One region of the Mesorhizobium sp. WSM4813 genome, then DNA from elsewhere that is predicted to be linked to it. Evidence: predicted binding sites of a transcription regulator. Region 1 holds the regulator's gene; each other region holds the start of a gene.
What was found. The regulator LexA, encoded in region 1, represses DNA repair genes until DNA is damaged. The targets are predictions, from matches to a motif close to TGTTCNNNNTGTGTTCNG.
Positions count from the first base shown of each region.

Region 1 (7,744 bases):
CAAATTGGGCCAGGACCTAATGTTGCACTGCGAAAGCCACCTTTCAATGCCAATCTTCTTGGGCCAGTTTGCTAATCGATTTGATCGGCGACGCGCGCCAGGCTTTCCTAGCGGCGAAGGCAAGCGAGCGTTAATCGCTATTTTTCCTCGCCAGGACCAACTCGGATTTTGTCTTCGATCCTTATCTTGCTCTCGTAAGGCCCTAGGACCGTGAGCACATCAAACACCCCGGGCGAGGTGAGTTTGCCAGTTAGCGCAACTCGCAGTGGCTGAGCGATATCGCCGAGCTTCATGTTGTATTGAGAGGCAACCTCCCGAATCGCGTTTTCGGTGTTTGCCGCGGTCCATTCACCAGAAACGTTAAGCAGCGCTGTATTCGCGCTTCGCAGGATTTCTTTCGTGTGAGGGGCAGCCAATAGGGCAGCCGCCTTGGCATCAGCCGGCTCAATTGGCCCCTTCGTTACCAGATAACTAGCGTTATTTGCCAATTCCCTCAACGTACGAGCTCGTGCCTTTAAACCTGGCATAGCCGCCAAAAGCAGTTCCTTTTGCTCGTCAGTGATTTCAAGATTGGAGAGGGCAGTATCTTCCATATAGGGCACGGTATTAAGCAAGGCATTCAACAATTCGGCGTCGTTCATGCGGCGCATATGCACGCCGTTCAGCGCCTCGAGCTTGGCGAAGTCGAAGCGGGCGGCTCCCTTGTTGACATCGCCGATGTCGAACCAGGCAATCATGTCGGCGATCGACATGACCTCGTCGTCGCCGTGGCTCCAGCCGAGCCGCGCCAGGTAGTTGAGCAGTGCCTCGGGCAGGTAGCCCATGGCACGATAGGCTTCGACGCCGAGCGCGCCGTGCCGCTTCGACAGCTTGGCGCCGTCGGCGCCATGGATCAGCGGGATATGCGACATCGACGGCACATCCCAGCCCATGGCTCGATAGATCACCATCTGCCGGGCGGCATTGGTCAGATGATCGTCGCCGCGGATGATGTGGGTGATGCCCATGTCGTGGTCGTCGACGACGACGGCATGCATATAGGTCGGATTGCCGTCCGAGCGCAGGATGATGAAATCGTCGAGATCCTTGTTGGGGAAGCGGACTTCGCCCTGCACGAGATCATGCACCACCGTCTCGCCGTCGGCCGGCGCCTTGATGCGGATTGCGCCCTTGGCGCCGGCCGGCGCCTCCGACGGGTCGCGGTCGCGCCAGCGGCCGTCATAGCGGGGAGGCAGCCCCTTGGCGCGCGCGCTTTCGCGCATCGTCTCCAGCTCGGCCGGCGTCGCATAGCAGTGATAGGCCTTGCCGAGCCGCACCAACTCCTCGGCGACGGCGCGGTGGCGCGGCGCGCGCTCGAACTGCGATACCGGCTCGCCGTCCCAGGTGAGGCCGAGCCAGGAGAGCCCGTCGAGGATGGCGGCGGTTGCCGCATCGGTCGAACGCTCACGATCTGTGTCCTCGATGCGCAGCAGCATCGTGCCGCCAGTGTGTTTCGCATACAGCCAGTTGAACAGCGCCGTGCGCGCTCCGCCAATATGCAGGAAGCCGGTGGGCGAGGGGGCAAAACGGGTGACGACCTTGTCGGACATGGAACTCTCAGGCAAGCGCAGGAAACGGATGTGATTGCGCGGACTTTCGCGCGTCGCGCGTTCATGTAGCATAGGAGGTCAAGGGCGCAAGGGGCAGACCCGATGGCTGGACCAGGCCGCGGCATGGACGAGAGCGAGGGCGCGATCACAAGCGTCAGCGAACGATCGCTGTTTGCCGACGTTCCCCACGCCGAGCCGCTACCCGTTTCGCTGCCTGCGTCGCAGCCGGCCATTCAGCCTCCTTCGCCGGACCGCGCCGCGCCAACACCGGCTCCCACACCCGGGCCTGTCATTCGTTTCCGCCGGCAGCTCAGCCGTCTTTCACCATCCGGTATCCGCAACAGCGTGGCCTCGGCAGCCGGCTTGGAACTAGACCGCGGCGTCGCCTTCCTGCTGGTGCCGGTTTTTCTGGCATGCGGGGTGATCGTTTATTTTTCGCTTGCCGTCGAACCGGACTTTCCGCAGCCCATTGCCGTCGTGGTTCTCACGGCATTGTGTGCGACGGTGACGCGCTCATGGCGCAAAACGCATTTGTGCTTCATGGCAGCGTTGCTGTGCGCACTCGGTGTTCTCGCCGCCAAGGTTGAAACCTGGCGCGTGGGAACGCAGATGCTCGGTTCGGAAATCCAGACCCAGCTCACCGGCCGTGTCGTTAGGCTCGACCAGATGGCGAACGGCCGGATCAGGCTGACCATCGACGTGATGTCAACCGCCCGGCCGACACTGCGTTATGCACCGGGACGTGCCAGGGTTTCAGCACGTAAAATTCCTGCTGAGATGACCGCAGGCTCGGTGGCAACCGGCGGGCCCGGTTAGGCCGGACAGTTATGACTTCTCCTTTTACAGCTATTTCGCCGGTATCGGTGCCAGTGGCTTTTTCCTCGGCAACCCGAAGATCGTTGTTTCCGAAGATGCACCGTTCGCCGCGCGCCTTTCTTCCTCGATCGAAAAGGCGCGCGAAACCATTGCCGACCATATCAGGGACAGCATTGGTGGCGCCGAGGGGGAGATTGCCGCCGCGCTGATCGTCGGCGTGCGTGCCGGCATTCCCGAAGAGATAAACGAATCGATGCGGCGCACCGGCATCTACCACATCATCTCGATTTCCGGCCTGCACATGGCGCTTGTCGCCGGCACCATCATGGGATTGCTGCGCGGCGCCTTTGCGCTGTTTCCGGATTTTTCGTCGCGTCGGCCGGTCAAAAAATATGCGGCTGCCGCCGCACTCGTTTCCATCGCTGCCTATCTCATTTTTTCCGGCATCGTGGTCGCGGCCGAACGCAGCTCATCATGCTGGCGGTAATGCTTGTCGCCGTGCTGTTCGATCGGGCGGCGCTCACCATGCGCAATCTGGCGATTTCTGCCATCGCCGTCATCGTCGTGTCGCCGCACGAGGTGGTCGGCCCAAGCTTCCAGATGTCCTTCGCCGCGACCGCTGCTCTCGTGGGCGCCTATGCCGGCTGGTCCGACTACCGTGCCGACAAGGCCACGGCGCCGCCACAGCGACGGTCACCGGTCGTTTTCGTCACGCGGAAACTCGCCGCTGGGACAGGTACCATCGCAATGACCTGTATCATTGCCGGCAGCGCCACCGCGCTCTTCGCCATCTGGCACTTCCAGCGCGTCTCGCCGCTCAGCTTGTTCGCCAATCTGGCCGTCATGCCGATCGTCACGGTCGTCATGTTCCTGGCCGTCGTCAGCGCCTTGGCATTGCCTTTCGGCTTCGATGGCCCTTTCCTCTACATGATGGGCAAGGGATTGACGGCCATGATTGCAATATCGGGATGGATCTCCGTGCGGTCGCCGGTCGATGCAGTCGGGCTGATCTCGTTGCAGTCGGTTCTGCTGGTGACGGTCGCCCTGGTCATCGCCACGATGGCAACGACATGGTTGCGCCTTGCCGCTCTTCCCTTTGCGCTCGCCGGCTTGCTGACGATTTCCGAGACGCGCACCCCCGACGTGCTGATCTCGGAGGATGCGCATCTGGTTGCGCTACCGATCGGCGGCGGCGAACTTGCCGTCAACCGGGTGCGTTCGAACGAATTCACCACCGACAACTGGAAACATGCGCTGGTTTCAGCGATCATTGTCGAGCCCGAGACATTCGAAAAAGGAGACGTACGGTTGGACATCGCCGACCCGGCCGACCTGCCGCCGGGAGCGCCCTTTTACTGCACTGCCGGCCTGTGCCTCGCCCGGCATCCGTCCGGCGCGATCATCGCGCTCGCCGACAACCGTAAAACCGCGCGGCCAGCCTGTGCCTTTGCGGATCTGATCGTCATCGACGATGCCACAGCCTATTATAATCCCTGCCGCAATCCGCTGGTTCTCGTCGTCACCAAACGGCAGCTCGCTCGCATGGGCAGTGCCGCCGTCTTCTTCGATCCGCTATCGGCGACGACGCGCGCAGAAATCCGTTTTGCCGTCAGACAGCCCTATAGGCCCTGGCATGAGCATCGGAGATTTTCGCGCGAGGCGAGGGGCCTGCCGCCATACCGCAGGGCCGAGAAACCCAAAAAGCCTGCCGTTCAGTAACGCCGGATTAGTCCGACGAGCTTGCCTTGCACCTTGACCCGGTCCGGCCCGAAGATACGCGTCTCGTAGGCCGGATTGGCGGCTTCAAGTGCGATCGAGGCGCCCTTGCGGCGGAACCGCTTCAGCGTCGCTTCCTCCTCGTCGACCAAGGCGACGATGATCTCGCCAGGCTGGGCGGTGTCGGCGTTGCGAATGATGACCGTGTCGCCGTCGAAAATACCGGCCTCGATCATCGAATCACCCTTGACCTCCAGCGCGTAGTGCGTGCCGCCGGTGATCATGTCCGGTGGTACCGAGATCGAATGCGTCTGGTGCTGGATGGCGTCGATCGGCACACCGGCAGCGATGCGGCCCATCACTGGAATGGAGACGGTGGCAACGCCGTCGTCATCATTGCCGGCCGCAGGCATGCGTGAAGGCGCCGGCTTGATCTGTCGCCCGAGGCTGCCCTGCCCAAGGCTGCCCTGAATGACGCTCGGTGAGAATTTGCGCGCCGCATTGAGGCCGGGCGCGATCGAATCGGGCAGACGCAGCACCTCCAGCGCGCGGGCGCGGTTGGGCAGGCGGCGAATGAAACCGCGCTCCTCCAGCGCCGTGATCAGCCGATGGATCCCCGACTTCGAGGCGAGGTCGAGCGCTTCCTTCATCTCGTCGAACGAGGGCGGAATGCCGCTTTCCTTCAGCCGCTCGTGGATGAACATCAGCAGTTCATGTTGTTTGCGTGTCAGCATCGCGACCCCCAACAGAATCAGAAAAACAAACCCAGAACAAACACTATCTGTTCCATTTGTGTTCCGCAACCGTTTAAAGTTTAATGAATGTGTTGACGTTTTGTTCAGCGTAGCATCAGCACGCTGCAGGCGACGCCCGTTGTGGCAGGGGGAGCGAATGGCTCGCGTACGATCAGCCCGTTGGCGTCGGCCAGCATTTTGAGCATCGAGGAATCCTGGATGCCGAACGGGGTCGCCAGCAGCGTGCCGGATTCTTCGCTCACCACGGCGCGTACATAGTCCTGCCTGAGATCGTTGGCCGGCATGGCAGCGCCGAGCCGCGCCTGACGCATGTCCTGCCGGAAGGCGCGGCCGCCGAGCCGCGCAAGCAGCGGCTTCAGAAAGAGCTGTGTGCAGACTAGGCTCGCCACCGGATTGCCAGGCAGGCCGATGCAGCGGATGTCACCCAGCCGCCCGAACATCAGCGGCTTGCCGGGCCGCATGGCGATTTTCCAGAAATCGAGCGTCATGCCTTCACCGGTCAGCACGTCATGGACCAGGTCATGGTCGCCGACAGAGGCGCCGCCCAGCGTGACAATGACGTCGGCGCCTGCGTCGACTGCTTGCTTCACCAGCGTGGCGATCGCCTCCTTGCGGTCGGGGGCGATGCCGAGATCGAGTGCGCTGGTACCGACCGAGCGGGCCGCGGCGGCGACGCCATAGGCATTGGACGATATGATCTGGTCGGGGCCAAGGTCGCTGCCCGGCGGCAGCAATTCATCGCCGGTGGCGATGATGGCGACCAGCGGCCGTTTCACCACGCTGACCTGCGGGTGGTTGGCCGACGCCGCCAGCGACAATGCCGCCGGATCAAGCAGGCGGCCTTTCTCCAGCAGCACGTCGCCCTTCGAGAAATCGAGCCCGAGGCGGCGGATGTTGCGGCCTTCAACCGTCGACGCGGTCACTTCGATGCTGCCGCCGCCGAGATCGCGGACATTCTCCTGGATGACAATGGTGTCAGCGCCTGCAGGAAGCGGCGCGCCGGTGAAGATGCGCACGGCCTGCGCCGGGCCGACTGTTCCGGCAAAGCCGCGTCCGGCCGGCGCCATGCCGATCACCGAAAGCCTTGCGGGCACGGACGCGACATCCTCGGCCCGCGCGGCAAATCCGTCCATGGCGGACGCGTTGAACGGCGGCTGGGTGCGAAGTGCTATGAGCGGCTCCGCCAGCACGCGGTCGGCGGCGTCCATCAGGGCGACGCTTTCAGCTTGCGAGGGCGCAGCATCTTCAAGCAGGCGCTCGAGCGCCTCGGCGACCGGAAGCAGCGCCATTATCGGCCTGCCTCTTGGGCGCCTACCTTGTAGTCGCCGGATTTGCCGCCGGTCTTTTCCACCAGCCTGATGCCGGAGATCACCATGGCGCGATCGACCGCCTTGGCCATATCGTAGATGGTGAGGCAAGCGACCGAGACGGCGGTCAGCGCCTCCATCTCGACGCCGGTCTTGCCGGTGACGCGGGCCAGCGCCGTGACCTTCAGGCCGGGCAGCGTCGCGTCCGGTTCGATGTCAACGGATATCTTGGTCAACAGCAGCGGATGGCAGAGCGGGATCAGCTCATGCGTCCTCTTGGCCGCCATGATGCCGGCGATGCGCGCCGTGCCAAGCACGTCGCCCTTCTTGGCATCGCCGTCGAGGATCATTTTGAGTGTCTCTGGCAGCATCGAGACAAGACCCTCGGCGATCGCCGTGCGGGCCGTCTCCGCCTTGTCGCCGACATCGACCATATTGGCTTCGCCTTTCGCGCCAAGATGGGTGAGGGCGGGCGTCATCGTCAGGTCACCTTAGAGCGACGTGCGTCCGTCTGGACGCGCAAAGTGCGCTCCAATGCTTTGAACCTATGCATCGTGCTCTCCGAAAATCGATTCCGATTTTCGGGCCGATGCATCGGCGGGCGCCTTGCCCGTCAAAAGCAGGCGCGTCGCAGTGGCCACGTCCTGTTGCCGCATCAGGCTCTCGCCGACGAGGAACGAACTGATGTCGCTCCGTTCCAGCCTGCGGCAATCTTCGTGCGAGAAAATACCGCTCTCGCTGACCAGCAGGCGGTCGGCCGGCACCATCGTCGCCAGCCGCTCCGAGGTCTCGATGCTGGTTTCGAACGTCCGGAGGTTGCGGTTGTTGATGCCGATCAGCCGTGATGAGAGTTTCAGCGCCCGTTCCGTCTCGGCCTCGTCATGCACCTCGACCAGCGCGTCCATGCCGAGCTCGAAAGCCGTCGTTTCGAGTTCCGTGGCCACGGCGTCATCGACGCTCGCCATGATGATCAGGATGGCGTCCGCGCCCCACGCGCGGGCTTCGAACACCTGATAGGGATCGAACAGAAAATCCTTGCGCAACGCGGGCAATGTCACGGCGTTGCGCGCATCGGTGAGGAATTCAGGCGCACCCTGGAAGGACGGTGCGTCGGTCAGCACCGAAAGGCAGGCGGCGCCACCTTTCGCATAGGCCATGGCCAGTGCTGGCGGATCGAAATCGGCTCGGATCAGGCCCTTGGACGGGCTCGCCTTCTTGATCTCGGCGATCAGCGCGAAATTCCCGGATCCGCGCTTGGCTTCAATGGTCGAGAGAAAGCCGCGCGCTGCATCGGTGTCCTTCGCCCGCGCCTTTATCTCGGCAAGCGGCACGCGCGCCTTCGCCGCGGCGATCTCGTCGCGCTTGTAAGCTTCGATCTTGCGCAGGATATCAGACACGGCTCTATCCGTTCGAAATCTCGACCAGCCGGTCGAGTACTTTCAGCGCCCGGCCGCTGTCGATGGCTTGCGCCGCCGTCGCCATGCCGTCGGCAAGCGTCGTCGCCTTGCCCGCCACCACCAGTCCGGCGCCGGCGTTCATGAGCACCGTGTCACGAAAGGCG
Region 1 covers NZ_JBVVQU010000039.1:8,139-15,882, reverse strand. Annotated here, with positions in the region: gene gltX (glutamate--tRNA ligase) at 138-1,589, opposite strand; partial or broken gene AC0L25_RS21550 (ComEC/Rec2 family competence protein) at 1,692-4,124, shown strand; gene lexA (transcriptional repressor LexA) at 4,118-4,855, opposite strand; gene AC0L25_RS21540 (molybdopterin molybdotransferase MoeA) at 4,960-6,165, opposite strand; gene moaC (cyclic pyranopterin monophosphate synthase MoaC) at 6,165-6,662, opposite strand; gene trpC (indole-3-glycerol phosphate synthase TrpC) at 6,729-7,580, opposite strand; gene trpD (anthranilate phosphoribosyltransferase) at 7,585-7,744, opposite strand, start outside.

Region 2 (7,744 bases), on a different contig from region 1:
ACCTGCCAGCCTTTTCCGGACGCCAGTGTATGCACGCTCGTCGTCATGGCCGAAACATAGCAATTTTTCCCAAGCGCAAGAAGCCTGCCAAGGCCTATTCCTCCCATTCTCCTGACAAGATGGGGCTCCTGACAAGAAGAGACCGCAACCATGTTCAATTCATCCTCTTTTGCCGAAGCCCTGCACAGCGATGGGCCAGCCGCGAACCTTGCCGAGAAACTGGATCTTTACGGCCGCTTCGTCGGCGGCTGGATATTCGACGCCACGCGCCATCTCGAAGACGGGCAGGTGCTGACCGGGCGCGGCGAGGTGCACTTCGGCTGGGTGCTCGAAGGCCGGGCAATCCAGGACGTATGGATCCTGCCCGCGCGCGACGCCGGTCCCTCACCCTCCCTCGGCAAATGGACTTTCTATGGCACGACATTGCGTGTCTATGACCCGGGAGTCGACGCCTGGCATATTTTCTGGAGCGATCCGCGCACCCAATATTACAGCCGGCAGCTCGGCCGCGCCGTGGGCGACACCATCGTCCAGCAAGGCGCTGACGGCAGCGGCGCTTCGGTGCGCTGGAGCTTTTCCCGGATTACCGAAAACTCCTTCCGCTGGCTGGGCGAACGCTCGCAGGACCACGGCGCGACCTGGCGGCTCGAAGTCGAGTTCCTGGCGCGGCGAACCGTCAGCACCTGACCTGCACGGTTTCCCCTGACGCTGCTTTGCTCTACCAATGCAGGGGTCTCGGGCACGGCCCGGCGGGGAGGGTCAGAGATGCCGAGCTTCGACAGCCTGTTCAATGCCTTCGTCACCATTCTCGTGACCATCGACCCGCCTGGCCTGGCGCCGCTCTTCCTCGCCGTGACACGCGGCATGAACCGCGAGGAGCGCAACCAGGTCTCCGTCCGCGCCTCGATCATCGCTTTCCTGGTGATGGCGCTATTTGCAATCGCCGGCGCATCGATCCTGTCGGTATTCGGCATCACGCTGCCGGCGTTCCGCGTCGCCGGCGGGTTCCTGCTGTTCTTCATCGCCTTCGAAATGGTGTTCGAGCGCCGGCAGGACCGCAAGGAGAAGATCGGCGACGTCGCCATCACCAAGGACATGATCCACAACATCGCGGCCTTTCCGCTGGCGATCCCGCTGATCGCCGGTCCGGGAGCGATTTCAGCGACCGTGCTGCTCTCCGGCTCGTTTCCAGGTTTTGGCGCGCAGGCAGCCCTTGTCGGCATCATCGCGATCTGCCTTGTGATTACTTACCTGGTGTTCGTGCTGGCCGAGCGCATCGACCGTATCCTTGGCCAGACCGGCCGCTCGATCCTGACACGGCTGCTCGGCGTCATCCTGGCGGCGCTCGCCGTGCAATTCGTCGCCGATGGCATCAAGGCGCTGATGGCGGCATGACAATGAAAGCGGCCTCGCGCTTGATTGCCGAGGCCGTCATTTTCATCGTCCATCTCGCGCGACGAGCCGCCGCCACTGGACGCCATCCTACTTAGCCGTGGTGTCGATGACTTCGAAGTCGTGGGTGATCTCGGCGGTCTTGGCCATCATTGCCGAGGCCGAGCAGTATTTTTCGATCGACAGGTCGATCGCCCGTTTCACCTTGTCGGGCGAAAGCGCGCGGCCCTTGACGATGAAATGCATATGGATGCGGGTGAACACCCGCGGCTCCTTCTCCGCCCGGTCGGCGTCGAGTTCGACCACGCAGTCTTCGACCGCCTGCCGGCCCTTTTCGAGGATGTGGACGACGTCATAGGCGGAGCAGCCGCCAGTGCCGAGCAGCACCAGTTCCATCGGGCTCGGCCCCGGCGTCCTGCCTTCCGGCCCGAACGCGGTCCCCAGCACCACCTTGTGACCGCTGCCGGACTCGCCGACGAAAGTGCGCTCCTCGACCCATTTGATCCGTGCTTTCACCTGATCCGTCCTTTCACCGTGCACCGCTCAAACGCACAACGTCCCGAAGACAGATCTTCGGGACGCCAATGCGTGGCCTCAAATAGCTGGCGTTGTCAGCTCGCACAGAGCCGTTCGTTCCGAGCGATCAGAATGGAATTTCGTCATCCAGTTCGCGCGACGAACCGCCGCCACCACCGCCCTTGTTGCCACCGCCGCCGCGATTGAGACTCTCGCCCGGACCGGACTGGCCAAAATCGGAACCGCGGCTGCTGCCGCCACCGGCATAGCTGCCGACCTGACCGCCCTCGCCTTGCCCGCGTGCGTCGAGCATCTGCAGCTCGCCACGAAACTTCTGCAGCACGATTTCGGTCGTGTAGCGGTCATTGCCGGTCTGGTCCTGCCATTTGCGCGTCTGCAACTGGCCCTCGACATAAACCTTCGCACCCTTCTTCAGATACTGCTCGGCGACCTTGGCGAGCTGGTCGTTGAAGATGACGACATTGTGCCACTCGGTCTTTTCCTTGCGCTCGCCGGAAGTTTTGTCGCGCCAGCTTTCCGACGTGGCGACGCGGATGTTGACGACCGGCTCACCCGAATTCAAACGGCGGATTTCCGGGTCCGCTCCGAGATTGCCCACCAGAATGACCTTGTTGACGCTACCCGCCATGATACTTCTCCGCGCTCATCCGTAACAAAATGTCTGTCGCTCACCTTATAGACTGCGGACACTCCCCGCCTGCCGCGGCTGCCTTTTCCCACAAGGTTTTTTGTTCTCTTTTCGTTCTAGGCCCAATCAGTTCCTACTGTCAAGGAATGTCAGCAATCGATGGGGTCCGCAGTGCCATTCCATACGGGCACGAAAACAGTGCTTGCCAAATCAATAAGTGTAGACTTATGCTTTTGTCATGATCGAAGCAGAGATTTTTCGAGCGCTTTCCGACCCGACGCGCCGCGCCGTCTACGAACGGCTCGCCGCTGGCGAGATGACGGTGTCGGAACTGCGCATCGGCATGACCGTGTCGCAGCCGGCCGTGTCCCAACATCTCGCCGTGCTGCGCGGCGCCGGCCTGGTGGTCGAGCGGCGAGCTGGCCGCAACGCCTATTATCGCGCCGATCCGCAAGGGCTTGACCCTCTGCTCGGCTGGATCGAGCGCTACCGTGCGTTCTGGCCCGAGCGTATCGAGAGACTCAAGGCGGTTTTGAAGGACATGGATCAATGACGGCAAAACAGCATTCAGACATGGCGGCAGACCCGATCGAGTTCGAGTGCGAGCTTCCAGACCCACCGGAAAAAGTGTGGCGGGCGCTGACGGTGCCGGACCTGCTCGCGGCCTGGATGATGCCCAACGACATAAAACCTGAAATCGGCGGCCGCTTTGCCTTTGCTAAGTCTGATGCGCAGATCGAGTGCGAAATCCTCGACGCCGAGCCCGAACGCCTGCTGCGTTATTCATGGCGGGAGCGGCCGGCGCCTGGCAACGCGGATCCGCTGGACAACCCGATGGATAGCATTGTCACCTTCACGCTCGACCGCACCGTGTCGGGCGGCACGCATCTGCGCATCGTCCACGGCGGATTTGCGCGAGTAGCTACGCCTGCGGTTGCAGGCGCCGGTTGCCGGCTCTCGCTCAACGCACACGGCCACAGACAGATCATAGCCGCAAACACGCCTCGCCTCTTCCTGCGCGCGGCCTGAGCGGCACAACGGAGAAAAGCGATGAGCGGTTTTGCCAACCTGGTGCCGATGGTGATCGAGCAGTCGAGCCGCGGCGAACGCGCCTTCGACATTTTTTCGCGGCTGCTGCGCGAGCGCATCGTCTTCATCAACGGTTCGATCGACGACAATGTGTCGGCGCTGGTCTGTGCCCAGCTTCTGTCGCTGGAATCCGACAATCCCGATAAGGAGATTTCGCTCTACATCAACTCGCCGGGCGGCGTGGTGACCAGCGGTTTCGCCATCTACGACACGATGCAGTATATAAGCAGTCCGGTATCGACCGTCTGCATGGGCTTTGCCGCCTCGATGGCCTCGTTCCTGCTGATGGCGGGCACGCCGGGCCGGCGCATCGCGCTGCCCAACACCAGCATCCTGCTGCACCAGCCGTCAGGCGGTTTCCAGGGCCAGGCCTCCGACATCCAGCGCCACGCCGAAGGTATCCTCAGGACCAAGCGGCGCATGACCGAGCTTTACGCGCACCACTGCGGTCGCACGTTCGAAGAGGTCGAACGCACGCTCGACCGCGACCATTTCATGACCGCCGAGGAGGCAAAAACCTGGGGGCTTGTCGATCATGTTTTTGACACCCGTAAGAGGGCGGCGTGAAAGGGCAGCCGGCCGTCAGCATTGGCCACGAGAGTTTTTTGCCCGTTTTACCGAGCCGATCTGGCTTCGGGCGCTACGGCGATACGGTCCCTCGATGTTCGACAAGTATTCCCGCATGCGTTTTAACAGACTGATCATTGGTGTTACTGTCGCCGCCGTGATGTCCAGCGCGGCGTTCGCCGAAGACAGTTCAACGCCTTCGCAGAACGGCACGCTGCCCAGCGTGGCTGGCGACTCTCGCGTCGCCAAGCCGGTTCCCGAACCGGACGATGCCGTGCCCAGCAACGGCCAGTTCAAGATCGGCGATACCGATGTCAGGATTTCCGGCAGCATAACTTTTGATGTCGGCGCCGGCACGATCAATGCCCCCGGCGGTAGGACAGGTCCACCGGCCTTCATCGTTGCCACAAATCTCAAGGCACTCGTGCGCTTGCCATCTGAAATGAACAGCCCCGCCGTTGCTTCCGCAAACGGTCGGGGCTTTTTTTGGATCTAAAATCCAAACTTGCCGGGAGTACACTGCCGGCTTTTGATTTCGGATGCTTCGCGGCGTTCAACCGACGATCCGACTAGTAGTCTCTGATTTTAATGGGATCGGCAGGTCACGGTTTGTCGGGCGGCGCAAACGCCTGGCCCTGGCACTTATGCCTGCCGCGGCTCCAGCGACACGTGGACCCTCAAGGGACTGTCCGGTGGAGTCATTCCTCTGCTCTCCTTTTCTGTCCATTGCGACTGGCGTCGTCCGAAGCACATATCGCAAAAGCCCGCGGCGTCTCGCAGGCCACCTTGGGTGGCGAGGCCATCGAGGGACGGCCGGCTTCGGTGACGTTTGGAGTCTGCCCCCCTGAGGCTGAGACGTCAACCGTTGGATAGCCGATTACAAAAAATGTGATCGCTTGTGTGGCGAATCCGAAATTTGCATCCGTTTTGAGCAGCGCCGCGGCGGCCGTGGATTACATAGACGCTTTTGTCAGGAGCGTGTTCGGTCTTTGTTCTTTGCGCTTGCTCGCCCGCGCGAAAGACGGTTAAAGGCTTTGGTCGAGAGTTGTGGCGTCTCTCGAAAAGGTGACGAAATTACCTACATAGGGGATGGCCGGGACAACCTGCCATCCCATGAGATTCCAGATCTGAGGCGGCGACCGGCGATGGCCGACCATAAATATCTTTCCATTCGCGGGGCGCGCGAACACAATCTGAAGAATGTCGATCTCGACCTGCCGCGAGACAGCCTGATCGTCATGACCGGCCTGTCGGGGTCCGGCAAGTCGTCGCTCGCCTTCGACACCATCTATGCCGAGGGCCAGCGCCGCTATGTCGAGAGCCTGTCGGCCTATGCGCGGCAATTCCTCGAAATGATGCAGAAGCCTGACGTCGACCAGATCGACGGGTTATCGCCGGCCATCTCAATCGAGCAGAAGACCACGTCGAAAAACCCGCGCTCGACGGTCGGCACCGTTACCGAAATCTACGACTACATGCGGCTGCTGTTCGCGCGCGTCGGCATCCCTTATTCGCCGGCAACCGGCCTGCCGATCGAGAGCCAGACCGTGTCGCAGATGGTCGACCGCGTGCTGGCGGTCGAGGAAGGCACACGGCTGTTCATCCTGGCGCCGATGGTGCGCGGCCGCAAAGGCGAGTACCGCAAGGAATTGCTGGAGCTGCAGAAAAAGGGCTTCCAGCGCGTCAAGGTCGACGGTGTCTTTTACGAAATCGCCGACGTGCCGGCGCTGGACAAGAAGTACAAGCATGACCTTGACGTCGTCGTCGACCGCATCGTCGTTCGCGGCGATCTGGCGACGCGGCTTGCCGATTCCATCGAAACCGCGCTGAAGCTTGCCGACGGGCTGGCGGTGGCCGAATTCGCCGACCGGCCACTTGACGCCAGCCAGACCGGCGAGGATTCGGTCAACAAGTCGAAGAACGAGACGCATGAGCGCATCCTGTTCTCGGAAAAGTTCGCCTGCCCGGTGTCCGGCTTCACCATTCCCGAGATCGAGCCGCGGCTGTTCTCCTTCAACAACCCGTTCGGCGCCTGCCCGACCTGCGACGGCCTCGGCAGCCAGCGCGCCATCGACGCCAGCTTGATCGTGCCCGACGACAACCTGTCGCTGCGTGCCGGCGCCGTCAGCCCATGGGCGAAATCGACCTCCCCTTATTACGTGCAGACGCTTGAGGCGCTGGGCAAGGCCTACGGGTTCAAGCTCGGCGACAAGTTCCGGGATCTGACCGAGGAGGCAAAGCAAGCCATCCTGCATGGCACCGGCGAGCGCGAGGTCACTTTCCAGTACGATGACGGGCTGCGTTCCTACAAGACGACGAAGACCTTCGAAGGGGTCATTCCCAATCTCGAACGGCGCTGGAAGGAGACCGAATCCGCCTGGATGCGCGAGGAGATCGAGCGCTTCATGTCGGCCACGCCTTGCCCGGCATGCCGCGGCTACCGGCTGAAGCCGGAATCGCTTGCGGTGAAGATTGCCGGCAAGCACATCGGCGAGGTCACCGAGCTGTCGATCCGCAAGGCCGACCAATGGTTCACCGAGCTGCCCGCTTCGCTCAGCGACAAGCAGAACGAGATCGCGGTGCGTGTGCTCAAGGAAATCCGCGAGCGGCTGCGCTTCCTCAACGACGTCGGGCTCGACTATCTGACGCTGTCGCGCAATTCCGGCACGCTGTCGGGCGGCGAGAGCCAGCGCATCCGCCTGGCCTCGCAGATCGGCTCCGGCCTGACCGGCGTGCTCTATGTGCTGGACGAGCCGTCGATAGGCCTGCACCAGCGCGACAATGCGCGCCTGCTCGACACCCTCAAGCATCTGCGCGACATCGGCAACACGGTGATCGTCGTCGAGCATGACGAGGACGCCATCCTGCATGCCGACTACGTCGTCGATATCGGCCCGGCCGCGGGCATCCATGGCGGCCACATCATCGCCCAGGGAACGCCGCAGCAGATCATGGCGAGCCCCGCCTCGATCACCGGCAAATATCTGTCCGGCGAGCTCGAAGTGGCGACGCCGGCCGTGCGGCGCGAGGCCAAGAAGAACCGGCGCCTGAAGATCGTCGGCGCGCGCGGCAACAATCTGAAGAACGTTACCGCCGAAATCCCGCTCGGCACCTTCACCGCCGTCACCGGCGTGTCCGGCGGCGGCAAGTCGACCTTCCTGATCGAAACCTTGTTCAAAGCAGCGTCGCGCCGGATCATGGGTTCGCGCGAGCATCCGGCTGATCATGACCGCATCGAGGGCCTCGAGTTCCTCGACAAGGTCATCGATATCGACCAGTCGCCGATCGGAAGGACGCCGCGCTCCAATCCCGCCACCTACACCGGCGCCTTTACGCCGATTCGCGACTGGTTCGCCGGCCTGCCGGAGTCGAAGGCGCGTGGCTATCAGCCGGGTCGCTTCTCGTTCAACGTCAAGGGTGGCCGCTGCGAAGCCTGCCAGGGCGACGGCGTCATCAAGATCGAGATGCACTTCCTGCCCGACGTCTACGTCACCTGCGACGTCTGTCATGGCAAGCGCTACAATCGCGAAA
Region 2 covers NZ_JBVVQU010000010.1:107,039-114,782, reverse strand. Annotated here, with positions in the region: gene AC0L25_RS08150 (helix-turn-helix transcriptional regulator) at 1-47, opposite strand, end outside; gene AC0L25_RS08145 (hypothetical protein) at 151-687, shown strand; gene AC0L25_RS08140 (MarC family protein) at 766-1,395, shown strand; gene AC0L25_RS08135 (OsmC family protein) at 1,483-1,908, opposite strand; gene ssb (single-stranded DNA-binding protein) at 2,036-2,557, opposite strand; gene AC0L25_RS08125 (ArsR/SmtB family transcription factor) at 2,796-3,110, shown strand; gene AC0L25_RS08120 (SRPBCC family protein) at 3,107-3,586, shown strand; gene AC0L25_RS08115 (ATP-dependent Clp protease proteolytic subunit) at 3,608-4,213, shown strand; gene AC0L25_RS08110 (hypothetical protein) at 4,308-4,709, shown strand; gene uvrA (excinuclease ABC subunit UvrA) at 5,359-7,744, shown strand, end outside.
Region 2: the regulator LexA is predicted to act here: its motif matches at 2,659-2,676, upstream of ssb (single-stranded DNA-binding protein).

Region 3 (7,744 bases), on a different contig from region 1:
ACAATCGGCGAAACACTGATCAGGCGTTTTCTCGAAATCTGGGAGAGCCCGGCCAGCGGTCCCGGCATGGCAATTCTGCTGCGTTCGGCGACGTCGAACGAATTCGCCGCCGAAAAGTTACGTGACGTATTTGCCAACCAGGTCAGGCCGGTGGTTGCGGCGGTCGCTGCCCCCGCCGATGCGGGTCGACGTGCCGGGCTCGTTTCGAGCCAGTTGCTGGGTCTGGCGATGTGCCGATACCTGCTGCGGCTTCCGCCCGTCGTCGCGCTGTCCCACGACGAGATCATCCGGAGCGTCGGCCCTACTTTGCAGCGCTATGCCGTGGGAGAGGACGTGACTTGACCAGCCGTTCAGCATTTTGGTCTGGTCCTCGTGCAGCGACTGCGTCGACAGATGGACGTGGCGCCGATCTGTGCCGAAGCGGCACGCAAAGGTTAACGACGGCAGGGCAGCCTGTGCAAAACCCTGTTCCCCACCTGTGGATAAAAGGTGGAAAACCTGTTCACGACACAACATATTGGGGTGAACAAAACAGGAAATATCCGCCAGCGCTGATTCGTCGCCGTTTCGTTCCGGCTTTGACCGGAAGGTTAACGATAAAGGTCGAAAACATTCCTAAAACCGTTAAGGCGCGTTAGGAAGGATCAATAATTTCATAATGTTAGGTGACGCCTGCCGGGATGCGCCGATCGTTCATCGGCAGATGTTAACGACGACGTCCGCTCTGCATGAATCGGGCCAGTTCGGCGATTCAGCATGTGGTGAGACTTGCCGGTGAAAAACCCAAGATGTAGCCGTGAACAAAACCTGAATCAGCACGAGTCAGCGATTCGTAGCTGATTCGTTCCAGACTCGTTCCAACTGTTAAATCAGGACCGGTTGACAACACCAGACGGGGGCCTTCGAGCTGCCGTCGGAACATTCCGCTTTCGCTTCGCGCCCGAAATCCCTATGTGTCGCACACGCGCCACCACGGGGCGCGCTCCCGACAACGCGAGGCGGAGAGCCTTATTTCCAGGTCGATGAACATCCAGCCGAAACACACTGAACCGCTGATCCTGTCGGGCCGCGACGTGACCGCCGTGCTCGGGCCGACCAACACCGGTAAGACCCATCTCGCCATCGAGCGCATGGTGGCGCATGAAAGCGGCATTATCGGCCTGCCGCTCAGGCTGCTCGCCCGCGAGGTTTACACACGCGTCTGCGAGAAGGTCGGTGCTCACAAGGTGGCTCTCATCACCGGCGAGGAGAAGATCCAGCCCGACGGCGCCAAATATTCGGTCTGCACCGTGGAAGCCATGCCGCGCGAGACCGACGCCGCCTTCGTTGCCATCGACGAGGTCCAGCTGGCCGGCGATCTCGAGCGCGGCCACATCTTCACCGACCGGATCCTGCATCTGCGCGGCCGCCAGGAGACACTGCTGCTCGGCGCAGCCACCATGCACGGCATCCTCCAGCGTCTGCTGAAGGGCGTGTCGGTGGTGACGCGGCCACGGCTATCGCATCTCGCCTATGCCGGCTCGAAGAAGCTCACCCGCCTGCCGCGACGCACGGCGATCGTCGCCTTTTCCGCCGATGAGGTCTATGCCATCGCCGAACTGATCCGCCGCCAGCAGGGCGGTGCGGCCGTTGTGCTCGGCGCGCTATCGCCCCGCACCCGCAACGCGCAGGTGGCGCTGTTCCAATCGGGTGATGTCGATTATCTGATCGCCACCGATGCGATCGGCATGGGCCTCAACCTCGATCTCGATCATGTCGCCTTCGCCCAGAACCGCAAGTTCGACGGCTACCAGTATCGCAACCTGACCGCGGCCGAGCTCGGCCAGATCGCCGGCCGCGCCGGCCGGCACTTGCGCGACGGAACCTTCGGCGTCACCGGCCAGGTCGATCCGCTGGACGAGGAACTGGTCAAGAAGATCGAAGCGCATGATTTCGACCCGGTGAAGGTGCTGCAATGGCGCACCGCGCGTTTCGATTTCGCCAACCTCGACGCGCTGAAGCGCTCGATCGAGACCAACGCGCCGGTTGAAGGCCTGACGCGCGCGTTGCCTGCCGTGGATGCGCAGGCGCTCGAACATCTGTCCCGCGATGAAGACATTCGGGCGCTTGCCACCGACGCCAGGCGCGTCGCGCTGTTGTGGGAGGCCTGCGCCCTTCCCGACTACAGGAAGATCGCGCCGGCCCAGCATGCCGACCTGATCGCCTCGATCTACATGGACCTTGCCAGGCATGGCCATGTCGACGAGAATTACATGGCCGAGCAGGTGCGCCGTGCCGACACCACCGAGGGCGACATCGACACGCTGTCGCACCGGATCGCCCAGATCCGCACATGGACTTTCGTTTCCAACCGGCCCGGCTGGCTGGCCGATCAGGCACACTGGCAGGAAAAGACGCGCGAAATCGAGGACAGATTGTCGGATGCGCTGCATGAGCGGTTGACGAAACGCTTCGTAGACCGCAGGACTTCCGTCCTCATGCGGCGCCTTAGAGAAAATACCATGCCTGAAGCCGAAATCAGTCCAACCGGAACCGTCCTCGTCGAAGGCCACCATGTCGGCGAGTTGCAGGGGTTCCGCTTCACCGCCGACCAGAGCGCCGGCGGCGAGGACGCCAAGGCGGTGCGCACAGCAGCCCAGAAGGCGCTTGCTGCCGAATTCGAGGCGCGGGCCGAACGCTTCGGCGCCTCGGCCAATGGCGACATCGCGCTCGGCTCCGATGGCACGCTGCGCTGGATCGGCGCGCCGATCGGCACGCTGGTCTCCGGCGACGAGCCGTTGAAGCCGCGCCTTGTGCTGCTGGCCGACGAGCAGCTCACCGGACCCGCCCGCGACAAGGTCGCGGCGCGCGCCGAGCGCTTCGTCAATTTCCAGATCGAGTCCCTGCTGAAGCCGCTGGTCGACCTCAAGAACGCTGAGCAGATCACCGGCATCGGCCGCGGCATCGCCTTCCAGCTCGTCGAGCATTTCGGCCTCATCAACCGCCGCGACATCGCTGAGGAGATGAAGTCGCTCGATCAGGAAGGCCGCGCCGCCCTTCGCCGGCTCGGCGTACGCTTCGGCGCCTACCACATCTTCGTGCCCGCGCTGATCAAGCCGGCCCCGGCTGGAATGGTGACGCTGTTGTGGGCGCTGAGAAACGACGGCAAGGACAAGGTCGGCTTTGGCGACGTGGTTCACGCGCTGGCCTCCGGCCGCACCTCGGTGGTCATCGATCCCACCTTCGACAAGGCCTTCTACAAACTGGCCGGCTATCGCAATCTCGGCCGTCGCGCCGTGCGCGTCGACATCCTTGAACGGCTGGCCGATCTGATCCGGCCCGCAACCAACTGGAAGCCGGGCCTCGGCCAGCGCCCCGACGGCGCCTATGACGGTCAGTCCTTCATGGTGACGCCGCCGATGATGTCGATCCTCGGCGCCACGGCCGACGACATGGAAGAGATTTTGAAGGGCCTCGGCTACCGGGCGGAGCCGAAGCCGGCGGTCGAAGTGAGGGCGCGACTCGAGGCACAGGACAATGCCGCGCGTGAAGCCGCCGCGGCCAAGCAGGCGTCGGAAGAACAAGCCGAGCAGGCCAAGGCAGCGGACGCCGCGATTGCGGACGCAGCTGCCGAGGCGCCGGCCGAGAGTTCGGGTGCGGATGCGGCTGCCGTTGCAGAGGCTGCAGCCGAAGTTCCCGCGGAACCCGCCACCGAAGCGGAACCTGTCGCGGAAGCTCAGCTGGAAACTCCGACTGAGGTCACGGAAGAGGAGCTGCCTGCAGCCGAAGCCGCAGCTGAAGTGCCTGCGGTATCAGCGGCTCGGCCAGAGGCAGAACCCGAAGCCGCCGAGGTTGAGGTCGCACCGGCGGAACCGGCTTCCGAAGCCTCGCCCGCAACGGAAGCGATATCGGCCGAACCTGCCGCGGCGGCGGAGGCCGCCACCGGCGAGGCTGCTCCAGAGGCCGAGAAAGAGGCCGAGAAAGAGGCCGAAGAGCCAAAACCCATCCTGTTGTGGCGGCAGGGCCGCTTCGACCAGCGTCCGCGCCACCGCCACCACGACAACCGGTCCCGTGACAGGGACAATCGCCCGCGCAGCGGGCAAGCCGCGCGCGATGGCCGCGGCGACGCACCGGCAGATGCCACCGGCGGGCAACCGGCCGGCGCTCCGGGGGGCAGCCGGCCCGTCCACGAAGGACGCCGCGACGGTGCCGGCAAGCCGCGTTTCGACCGCAGCAAATTCAAGCCCAAGCCTCAGGGCGAGACGGGAGAGCGGCGCGATGGCAAGCCGCAGGGAGAGCGTTCCGATCGTCGCGAAAGCCGGCCTGACTGGAAGGGCGGCAGGCAGGACGGCAAGGGTGGCGCGCCAGGTGGAAAGCCCGCGTTCCAGCCTAAGCCTCGCGAGGAGCGTCCCGTGCGCTTCGACCCGGATTCTCCATTCGCCAAGCTCGCCGCGTTGCGCGACCAGCTGAAGAAGTAAGTTCGCTCGCTCCGATGGTCACTGATGCCCGCCAGCGCATCGACAAATGGCTGTTCTTTTCGCGTGCGGTGAAATCGCGCTCGCTGGCAGCGAAGCTGGTGGTGGCCGGACGCGTCCGCATCAATCGCGACAAAGCAGCGCAGGCCTCCGATCTGGTCCGGGCCGGCGACGTCCTGACCATCACTCTCGAGCGGCGCATCTTCGTCTGGAAGGTGCTCGGCACCGGAAGCCGGCGCGGCCCCGCAGAGGAAGCGCGGATGCTCTACGAGGATATGTCGCCGCCACCCGCGCCGAAGGGCGAGGCCGTTGCCGATGCGATTCCCGCGCTCCGCGATGCCGGCAGCGGCCGCCCGACCAAGAAGGAACGTCGGGAGACCGACCGGTTGTTCGGCGACGACTGACGCATAACCGGGTTTCGCCGCATCGCCCCTCTGGAATTCCATTCCGGAAACACCGGTATCGCGCGCAATGGCTGCCCTTGCAAGCGGCGGGTAAAGACGTTACCTCACCAAAAAAGCCCAACAAAAATGGGACGTCCCGGAGCCGACCGATGACCTATGTCGTGACCGACAATTGCATAAAATGCAAATACATGGACTGCATCGAGGTCTGTCCGGTCGACTGTTTCTACGAAGGCGAGAACATGCTCGTCATCCATCCCGACGAATGCATCGACTGCGGCGTCTGCGAACCGGAATGCCCGGCCGACGCGATCAAGCCCGACACCGAGCCGGGCCTCGACAAATGGCTGCAGATCAACACCGAATACGCGGACAAATGGCCCAACATCACCGCCAAGAAGGAGCCTCCGGCCGACGCCAAATCCTTCGATGGCGAAGCCGGCAAGTTTGAGAAATATTTCTCCCCCGAGCCCGGCGAGGGCGACTGACAAGACCGCTGATTCAGCCAGCATAACCCCGCGTAAAAGGCATGGTGCATTAACTGCCTTGACAGGCGGCGATGGCGCATGGCCTTCGCGCGTGCAGCAAAACCTTGATTCTTCCGAGTTTTTGTGCTACATCAACCAAACATGCCGGTGACACAACGTCGATTTATGGCGCAAACGCCCCAAATCACTGAAAGGTGAATTTCTCAATCTGGACCAGAGTGATCTGGGGCAGGCGGTCGCAATTATGCGGTTTGCCGGCCGCGGCTTTTCCGGTGGTTCATAGTTGTGCGGCTAATGATCGGTTACCCGATCGCGCGAGTTCGGCCGGCAGAATGCCGGTACCACACCAAGGAGTTCATGGCGTAATGGCAACAATCACCCCGCAGAAGAAGTCCAGCGCAGCGCGTCACGGTTTTAAGACCGGCGAGTACATCGTCTATCCGGCGCATGGCGTCGGTCAGATCGTCTCGATCGACGAGCAGGAAGTTGCGGGCCACAAGCTGGAACTGTTCGTCATCGACTTCCAGAAGGACAAGATGCGCCTGAAGGTTCCGGTTGCCAAGGCGACCTCCATCGGCATGCGCAAGCTGTCGGAAGAGGATTATGTCGATCGCGCACTGAAGGTCGTGCAGGGCCGCGCCCGCGTCAAGCGCACCATGTGGTCGCGCCGCGCCCAGGAATATGATGCGAAGATTAATTCCGGCGACCTGATCTCGATCTCGGAAGTTGTGCGCGACCTCTACCGCGCCGACAACCAGCCTGAGCAGTCCTATTCCGAGCGCCAGCTTTATGAGGCGGCACTCGACCGCATGGCGCGCGAGATCGCGGCCGTCAACCGTATGTCGGAAACCGAAGCGGTGCGCCTCATCGAGGTGAACCTCAACAAGGGCCCGAAGCGCGGCGCCAAGGCCGACAACGAAGAAGCCGAGCAGGAAGAAGCTGCCTGAGCGCTTCTCACCTTCGAATTTAGAAAAACCCGGCCTCGCGCCGGGTTTTTTGTTTCCGGGTGATCGTCACCCAAAACCGCTACGCGCTTTTTGGGCGGCACGCATTAACCTTCGCCGCCAACTTCCTTCTCTGCCTCCTGCTTCAGCGTCGCGATGAACCGCTTGGTCCGCTGGCGCTCCGGATTGCTGAACAAAACAGCGGCGGGGCCTTTCTCGACGATGCTGCCGGCGTCGAGGAACACCACCTCCTGCGCGATCTTGGAGGCGAGGCGCAAATCATGCGTCGCTATCACCATGGTGGTGCCCTCGCGTGCGAGTTGGCTGAGCACGTCGACGACCTCCTGCGCCAGTTCCGGATCGAGCGCCGAGGTCGGCTCGTCGCACAGCAGCACTTTCGGCGACGGCGCCAGCGCCCGGGCGATCGCCACGCGTTGCTGCTGGCCGCCTGACAGCGTCGCCGGCCAGGCATCGGCCTTGTGTGCCATCCCGACCTTTTCGAGCAGAGCGAGCGCCCGCTCGCGCGCTCGCTCGACCGGCCATTTCAGCACCGTCACCAGCCCCTCCATGACATTTTCGATCACGGTGCGGTGTGGGAACAGCTGGAAATTCTGGAACACCATACCGGTCTGCAGCCGCAGGCGCTGGATGGCCCTGCCGGAAACCTTGCCGCCGGGATGGAATTCGAGCGCGTCGTCACCGATGCGCACTGTGCCCGAAGTCGGGATCTCGAGCAGGTTGATGCAGCGCAGAAGCGTACTTTTCCCGCCGCCCGAGGGACCGACAAGGGCGGTGACGCTGCCTTCCTCGATGGTGACGGTCACGCCCTTCAGCACAAGGTTGTCGCCGAAGCGCTTCTCGATGTCGGTGAGACCGATCATGAGCGCGCCTCCAGGAAGCCGCCATAGCGGTTGAGCCGCTTTTCCAAGCGCGTCTGCAACGCCGACAGCACCGAGCTCAGCGCCAGGTAGAGAGCCGCCGCCTCGACATAGAGGATCAGCGGCTCATAAGTGGTGGCGACGATGCGCTGCGCCGCCTGGAACATCTCCGGCACGGTGATGGCGGCGGCCAGCGATGTATCCTTGACCAGCGAGATGAAAGTGTTTGACAGCGGCGGCACCGCGACTCGGCCTGCTTGTGGAAGAATCGTGCGCCGCATCGCCTGGCCCCAGGTCATGCCGATCGAATAGGCCGCCTCCCACTGCCCCTTCGGCACCGAGCCTATGACGGCGCGGATGATCTCCGACGTATAGGCGCCGATGTTGAGCGTGAAGCCGATCAACGCAGCTGAAAAAGCGTCGAGCAGGATGCCGACCGAGGGCAGGCCGTAGAAGATCAGGAAGAGCTGCACCAGAAGCGGCGTGCCACGGAAGATCCAGACGTAGAAGCGGACCACAGCGACCAGCGGCTTCGGGCCGAACAGCCGGACGAGCGCTGCAACCAGTCCGACGAAG
Region 3 covers NZ_JBVVQU010000056.1:12,438-20,181, forward strand. Annotated here, with positions in the region: gene AC0L25_RS26080 (TetR/AcrR family transcriptional regulator) at 1-342, shown strand, start outside; gene AC0L25_RS26085 (helicase-related protein) at 1,023-4,457, shown strand; gene AC0L25_RS26090 (RNA-binding S4 domain-containing protein) at 4,472-4,858, shown strand; gene fdxA (ferredoxin FdxA) at 5,008-5,346, shown strand; gene AC0L25_RS26100 (CarD family transcriptional regulator) at 5,712-6,293, shown strand; gene AC0L25_RS26105 (amino acid ABC transporter ATP-binding protein) at 6,398-7,171, opposite strand; gene AC0L25_RS26110 (amino acid ABC transporter permease) at 7,168-7,744, opposite strand, start outside.
Region 3: the regulator LexA is predicted to act here: its motif matches at 843-860, upstream of AC0L25_RS26085 (helicase-related protein).

Region 4 (7,744 bases), on a different contig from region 1:
CAATATGCTGGCCGGCCACATCACGCTGAAGGTGTTCTCGGGCTTCGTGGTGAGCTTGAGCGCGCTTGGCACGCTCGGCATTGCGGGATCGGTCCTGCCGCTGGCGATGGCCGTGGCGCTGACGGCGCTAGAATTGCTGGTCGCCTTCCTGCAGGCGTACGTCTTTGCCGTGCTGACCTGCATGTATCTGAACGACGCCCTGCATCCCGGGCACTGACGCCCAGGCTGGCCAAGAGTTTCGGCATTGCTGCCGGATGGAATTGCAACGGAATTTTAGATCCAAAGGAGTTGAACACATGGAAGCAGAAGCAGCAAAGTTCATCGGCGCCGGCATCGCATGCCTCGGCATGGGTGGCGCCGGTATTGGCCTCGGCAACATCTTCGGCAGCTATCTGGCGGGCGCGCTGCGCAACCCGTCGGCCGCGGATGGCCAGTTCGGCCGCCTGATCTTCGGCTTCGCCGTGACCGAAGCGCTGGGCATCTTCTCCCTTCTCATCGCGCTTCTGGCCCTGTTCGGCTGAGCCCCTGTTCGGCTAACATTGGGAATTGGACGGGCCGGCCGCAATCAGCGGCAGGCCTGATATCAGGGGATAGTCCATGTTCGTGACATCTGCCTTTGCGCAAGAGTCCGCGCCCGCCGTCGAAGGCGGCCATACCGGCACGGAAGGCGATACGCATTCCGGCACCGGCGTGCCTGCCGAGGCGCACGGCGTGTTCCCGCCATTCGATCCCGCGACATTCCCGTCGCAGCTTCTGTGGCTGGCGATCACCTTCGGGCTGTTCTACCTGTTCCTGAAGAAGGTGGTGATGCCGCGTGTCGGCGGCATCATCGATGTCCGCAACGACCGCATCACGCAGGATCTCGACCATGCCGCCAGGCTGAAGGGCGAGGCCGATGCCGCCGTTGCCGCCTATGAGCAGGAACTGGCGGAGGCCAAGACCAAGGCCAATGCGATCGGCCAGCAGGCCAACGATGCCGCCAAGGCGGAAGCCGAGGCCGCCCGCAAGAAGGTCGAGGCTGCTCTCGACCAGAAGCTTGGCGAAGCCGAGGCTCGCATTTCATCCATCAAGGCCAATGCCATGAAGGAAGTCGGCACGATCGCCGAGGACACCGCTTCGGCCATCGTCGAGGCGCTTGTCGGCGGCAAGGCCAGCAGGGCCGAGATCGCGGCAGCCGTCAAATCCGTGGCCCGGTGAGGAGCGCATCATGGACGCCACATCACTCGCGACACTTTGGGCCACCGTTGCCCTCGTCATTTTCCTGGCCATTGCCGTCTACATCAAGGTGCCTAAGCTGATCGCCAAGGCGCTCGACGCCCGCGCCGACAAGATCAGCAATGAGCTTGAGGAAGCGCGCCGGCTGCGCGAGGAGGCCCAGCAATTGCTCGGCCAATACCAGCGCAAGCGCAAGGAAGCCGAGCAGGAGGCCGCCGACATCGTCGCCGCCGCCAAGCGCGAGGCCGACATGCTGGCTGCCGAGGCGCACAAGAAGACTGAGGACTATGTCGCCCGGCGCACCGCACTTGCCGAACAAAAGATCGGTCAGGCCGAGCGCGAGGCGATCAGCGAGGTGCGCGCCAGCGCCGTCGATATTGCCGTCGAAGCCGCACGCACGTTGCTCGCCGGCAAGATCGACGCAAAGGCCGGAGCCGACCTGTTCAAGGCATCGCTTCAGGACGTGAAGTCAAAGCTGAATTAAGCGATTTTATCGAGAAATTCATCGAAAGCCGCCTGGGAAACCTGGCGGCTTTTTTGCGTGCGATAGTGGAGCTCGCCGAAGCGGCGAAGAAGCTAATCTCCCTCCTTGAGGGGGAGATGGCCGGCAGGCCAGAGGGGGTAGCCGCGCGTGAGGCGTCACCTTCTCTTTCGTCCCAAATCGCCGTCGCCAGCCGAGGCGACCCCCTCTGTCGCCTTCGGCGATATCTCCCCCTCAAGGGGGAAGATTGGCGCTCGCCTCAATCAGGCCCGAAAGGCCCTCTTCATCGAGCACCTCGGTTCCGCCAAGCCGGAACGGTGCGAAGGACGCGCGGTGCAGCCGCGCCACCGGTCCATGCATCTCGATCGCGGTGCGGTGACGGACCGTGGCATACCCCATATGGAGTTCGAACCCGTAATGCGCGTGATGGCTCCCGCAGCCGCACATCATCCGGTCTCGCATCACCTTGGCGATGATCGAGGCGGCGGCGATCGACTGCGAGCGCTGGTCGCCCTTGACCAGCGCTCGGCCTTGGCATGGCAGTCCGGGTGGCACGTCGCGCCCGTCGGCCAGGGCCAGCTTTGGCTGCACCGAGAGCCCGACCAATGCGCGACGCATCGCCTCCAGGCTGGCCTTGAGAATATTGCTGCCATCGATACCTTCCGCGCTGACCGAAGCCATCGACACGCCAAGAGCGGAGCCGAGGATTTTCAGGAACAGCGCCTCGCGCTGCAGGTGGCTGAGGCGCTTGGAATCGTCGAGGCCGTCGGGAATGTTGGCGGGATCGAGCACCACCGCTGCCGCAACGACCGGCCCGGCGAGCGGACCGCGGCCGGCCTCGTCCATTCCCGCCACCGGCCACAGGCCTTCAGCCATCGCCTTCGTCTCGAAGGAGAAATCGGGTCTCTCAACGATTTCGAAGAGAAGCGGAGAATCAGAACGCGCGCGAGCCATGTTGCGGCGAGGTTCGCATCGGCTCCGATTCTCCGCAAGCCCCTCCGGGTCGGGTGAGGCACCGGACCCGGAGGGCACCGTCTGCAAGCCCGGGGACAGGACAGGCCGGACGGGATTTTTCACGTGCCGCCGGCAGCGGCGGCACACGATGTCTTCAAAGCAGCATCAGTTGCTCGGTTGCCTTGGCGGCGACGACGAACTGGTCGGTCCTGAGCGACCGCCGCTCGGCATTGAGGCCAAGCCGTTTGGCGGCGATCTCGAAGCGCCGGCCGATCTGCCAGGCATAGGGGCCAGAGCCTTTCATGCGCTTGCCCCATTCCGAATCGTAATCCTTGCCGTCGCGCATCGAGCGGATCAGCGACATCACGTGACGGTAGCGGTCGGGATAATGGCGCAGCAGCCAATCCTTGAAGATCGGCGCGACCTCCAGCGGCAGGCGCAGCAGGACGTAGCCCGCCTCACGCGCGCCCGCCGCGTAGGCCGAATCGAGGATGCGTTCCATCTCCTGATCAGTCAGGCCGGGGATGATCGGAGCGACCATGACCGAGGCTGGAATGCCGGCATCCGAAAGCTGCCTGATCGCCTCCAGCCGCTTGGCCGGCGTCGACGCGCGCGGTTCCATCGTTCTGGCCAGCATGCGATCGAGCGTCGTCACCGACAGCGCCACCTTGGCCAGCCCTCGTTCGGCCATGCGCGACAGAATGTCGATGTCGCGCGTCACCAGCGCGGATTTGGTGACGATGCCGACCGGATGGCCGCGCGCCTCCAGCACTTCGAGGATCTCGCGCATGATCCGGTACTGCTTCTCGATCGGCTGGTAGGGATCGGTGTTGGTGCCGATGGCAATGGTGCGCGGCTGATAGCCGTCCTTCGACAGTTCCTTGTCGAGCAGCCGCGCCGCATCCGGCTTGGCGAAAAGCTTCGATTCGAAATCCAGCCCCGGCGACAGGCCCATGAAGCTGTGCGTCGGCCGCGCGAAGCAATAGACGCAGCCATGCTCGCAACCGCGATAGGGATTGATCGAACGGTCGAAAGAAATGTCGGGCGATTCGTTGCGGGTGATGATGGTGCGCGGCTTCTCGACCTGCACCTCGGTCTTGAACGACGGCAGCTCCTCCAGCGAATTCCAGCCATCGTCGAACACATGCCGGCTGACCGGTTCAAACCGGCCGGACGGATTGATGCCGGCTGACCGGCCGCGATTGCGCTCCGGACGGATACGGACGCCACTCTGCTCGATCATTGCATTGGCCATCTCGGCTCTTCCAGCCCCGAAGGCAGCAATGTCGGCACGTACGATCTGTTCCATTTTCGCCCTCTCCCAGGGACTGTCGGCTGGCTGTCGAATCGCTCTGGTCATGAAAATAATCCTATTTTATCGACGGGAACAAATCAAGAACATTTTTATGATGCGTCGCAAAAACTGGCGCTGCGCCCGGCTTTCAGCTATTCGGCTAACGATGCTCAGCGTTCTCATCCAGACCCTGAACGACGAAGAGAGACTTGCCCGCACACTCGCCTCGCTGATCGGCGGCGCGGTCGAGGGCGTGGTGCGCGATGTCATCGTCTGCGACACCGGCTCGACGGACCAGACGCACCGCGTTGCCGAACATGCCGGCTGCCTTTATTTGGCGAGCGGCGGCATTGCTGCCGGCATCAGGCAGGCCAAGGGCGACTGGCTGCTGCTGCTGGAGCCGGGCGCGCGATTGGCGGAGGGCTGGATCGACGAGGTCGTCGCCCACACCGCCAGGCAAACCATGCCGGCGCGGTTCTCACGGGCGCACGGCAGCCGCGTGCCGTTCCTGTCGCGGGTCTTTTCGGGAAACCGGGCACTGGCCGAAGGGCTGGTGATCAGCAAGCGTCAGGCCGCGGCCTTAGCGAAAAACGCCCGTAGCGCCGAAGCCATCGCCCGCGGCCTCGCGACCAAGAGGCTCGACGCCGAGATCTGGGTGGCGCCTGTGAAGTGAGGGGCTTCCCTCTACGGTAAGCGGGCGAGGGAAGAGCGCGTCCTCCGCTGGGATGAGGCGGCGCGCAAGTCGCGGGCGGAAAGCGGCTTGGTGGAAGCCGTATTGGCGCGACACTCCTGCGAGGAATGCATATGCTTGTCGTCCTGCGGGAAACTCGCGATACTCGGCGACATTTCGGGGAGATCGCAGATGAATGTATCCAAATTCGTTCGTATCGTCTTGCTCGGAGCCGGTTGGTCAGTGCCGGCGATCGCTTTGGCGCAGGAATCGTCGCTTTGGTCGGTTTATGAGAATACGCTTAAATCGGCCAAGTACATCGATCTGACCCATGCCTTCGAGCCGGTGCAGCCCGTATGGCCGGGCTTCGCCAATGCCAAGTTCAAACCGACGGTCGCTGGGAAGGACATTGAGGGCTACGTCAAGGCCGGCGAAGAGTTCACCTACGACAAGCATGGCTTCGTTGCGAGCGGCTACGAGTTGTCGACGGACCAATATGGCACGCAGCTCGACCCACCCTCCCATTGGAACCCACTCGGTGCAACGATCAGCGACCTGCCGGCCACTTATGCCGTGCGGCCGCTCGTCGTGATTGACGTCAGCGGCAAGGTGCAGACTGACGAAGGCTATCACCTCCAGGTCGCCGACATCGAAGAATGGGAAAAGGAGCACGGCCGCATACCGGAGGGGTCGGTCGTCTTCGTGCGTTCGGATTGGTACAAGAAATGGTCCGATGCCGCCCGCTTCAACCAGAAGCCGTTTCCAGGCGTCAGTTTGGACGCGCTGAAGTTCCTGCATCTGGAGCGGAAGATTCTGTTCCATGGTCATGAGCCGCTCGACACCGACACCACGCCCAATCTCGAGGGCGAACATTGGCTGCTTCACAACGATTTCACGCAGGCAGAAGGGGTTGCAAATCTCGACAAGGTGCCAGAGGCCGGGGCGTTGGTTACAATCGGCTTTGCCAAGCCGCTTGGCGGGTCAGGCGGATATGCACGTTATATCGCTATTGCACCCGCCGATTGGACGGAGGGCGTTTCGGTCACCGAAGCGCCTGGTGTGCCGCTTTCCCGGCAGAAGGCGCCGCTCAAGCGCGACGACAACGGCGTCTTCCGCCCGACGCCCTGATCACTGGCGATGTCGGTCGGGAGGCCAGCATGGCGTGTCCCATCCCACGCAATTTGTTGCGAAAGCCGTGACAGAAGGTCCAGACGATCAGTTTTTCCGCGCTCGCGAAAACGTGACTGTTCCGACGATAGCCATCACGGTTGCTAGCGCTATCGTGCATGAGCGCGCCGATCCTGCCACGGGAGGCAGTCATGCTCCGCCTATCTGCCGCCGTTCTGCTGACCCTGGCTTTCTGGTCATTCGCCGCGTCGGCCCAGGAAGAGCCGCCGCCGTCGAGATGCATTGCGATCGCCCAAGCGCTGCCGTCGGCCACCTATGCCAGCTTCACGGCGCCAAAGGGGCAGACGCCTTTGCTGGCCCAGGCCTTCGTCGACGGCGACGTTACGATCACCTATGCCGGCCATTCGACCTACGTCATAGAGACGCCCGCCGGCGTCAGGATCGCCACCGACTTTTCCGGCGTCTACGGCGCTGACCCGCTGCCGCGCGTGGTGACCATGAACAAGGCCCACCGCACCCATTATTCGAACCATCCGGATCCCGCCATCGAATATGTGCTGCGCGGTTGGAACCCGGATGGCGGTCCGGCGCGCCACGCCCTTGTCGTCGACGATGTCTACATCCGCAACGTGCCCACGGACATCCGAAATGGCGGCGATCTCGGCAAGGACGGCAATTCCATCTTCATCTTCGAAGTGGCGGGGCTCTGCATCGGCCATCTCGGCCATCTGCACCACCGGCTGGAGGACGCGCATTACGGCGCCATCGGCAGGCTCGACATCCTTATGGTGCCTATCGACGGCGGCATGACGCTGTCGCTCGACCGGATGACCGAAATCACCGCGCGGCTCTATTCCTCGATGATCCTGCCGATGCATCGCCATGCCACCGCGATCAGCGAATTCACCGGCAGGATGGGCGACGATTTCGCGGTGGAATTCCTCTCCGGCCGGTCGCTGACGGTTTCGCTGAAGACCCTGCCCGACCGGCCGACGATCATCATTCTCGACGGGGTTTGATCGCTTCGTCGCGATCTTCTCCGCCGCGCGCGGCCTCTTCGTTCCACCTCGCTCGAAACACTCGCTGTCGCGAAATCAACGAGCGTTAATGCTCCGTCAAGCTTGCCAAAAAGTTTGCGACAGCTCCTTTCATTGTGCATTGCACAAAATCTGACCGGGGGTTACCATTCCTTTGATGCGGGCGGGTCGGTTATGGGTAACGCCTGAGCGGTGAGCGGCCGACGCTTCGTCGACGCTGCCCTCATAGCTGAGGATCCTGATGGCCCTTTCAAGCCCTGACAAATCCGGTGCTGCAAGCCTCGAGTCGATCGCTCGAAACGGCAGCCTGCTGCGCCGCATTGCCGTGCGGATTCCAACCTATCTGTCGGATGTTCGCGAGAATCCGGCATGGCTGCCGATGTTCATGCTGGCGCGCACCATGCCGGGGCGGCGGTTGCATTGGCGTGGCGCAAAACCGGTTCGACCGGCACAAAATGCTGAGGAGACGATGTTCACCGGCGTCGATCGTGATGCCGTGGTCGGCGCGCTCCGCTCGGACGGCCTCTTTTCCGGGCTTGCCCTGCCGTCGTCGGTCCACCAGGAGATCGCCAGCTTTGCGCAGCGCACGCCTTGCTTCGGCAATTTCGACCGACGGCTGGAGTTCCTGCCGGCCGAGCACGCAGGAGCCGAGAAGCACTTCGGCCGTCCCTTGCTCAGCGGCCACTTTTTCGAGCGGGTTCTCGACTGCAATGCTGCGCTTACCGTGCAGCGCGATCCGCTGCTTCTCGACATCGCCGCCCATTACCTCGGCAGCCAGGCGAAGCTGATCACCACACGCGTCTGGTGGAGCTTTCCGACGAGCTCCGTCTCCGACGCCGAGAAGAACCTGGCGTCGCTTGGCAAATACCACTTCGATCTCGACGATTGGCGGATGCTGAAATTCTTCTTCTATCTCAATCCGGTCGATGCCGAGACTGGTCCGCATGTCTATGTCCGCGGCAGCC
Region 4 covers NZ_JBVVQU010000018.1:90,466-98,209, reverse strand. Annotated here, with positions in the region: gene AC0L25_RS12905 (F0F1 ATP synthase subunit A) at 1-217, shown strand, start outside; gene AC0L25_RS12900 (F0F1 ATP synthase subunit C) at 297-521, shown strand; gene AC0L25_RS12895 (F0F1 ATP synthase subunit B) at 598-1,197, shown strand; gene AC0L25_RS12890 (F0F1 ATP synthase subunit B) at 1,208-1,699, shown strand; gene AC0L25_RS12885 (ribonuclease HII) at 1,931-2,650, opposite strand; gene AC0L25_RS12880 (PA0069 family radical SAM protein) at 2,805-3,959, opposite strand; gene AC0L25_RS12875 (glycosyltransferase) at 4,111-4,617, shown strand; gene AC0L25_RS12870 (cyclase family protein) at 4,807-5,742, shown strand; gene AC0L25_RS12865 (MBL fold metallo-hydrolase) at 5,934-6,761, shown strand; gene AC0L25_RS12860 (phytanoyl-CoA dioxygenase family protein) at 7,021-7,744, shown strand, end outside.
Region 4: the regulator LexA is predicted to act here: its motif matches at 4,034-4,051, upstream of AC0L25_RS12880 (PA0069 family radical SAM protein).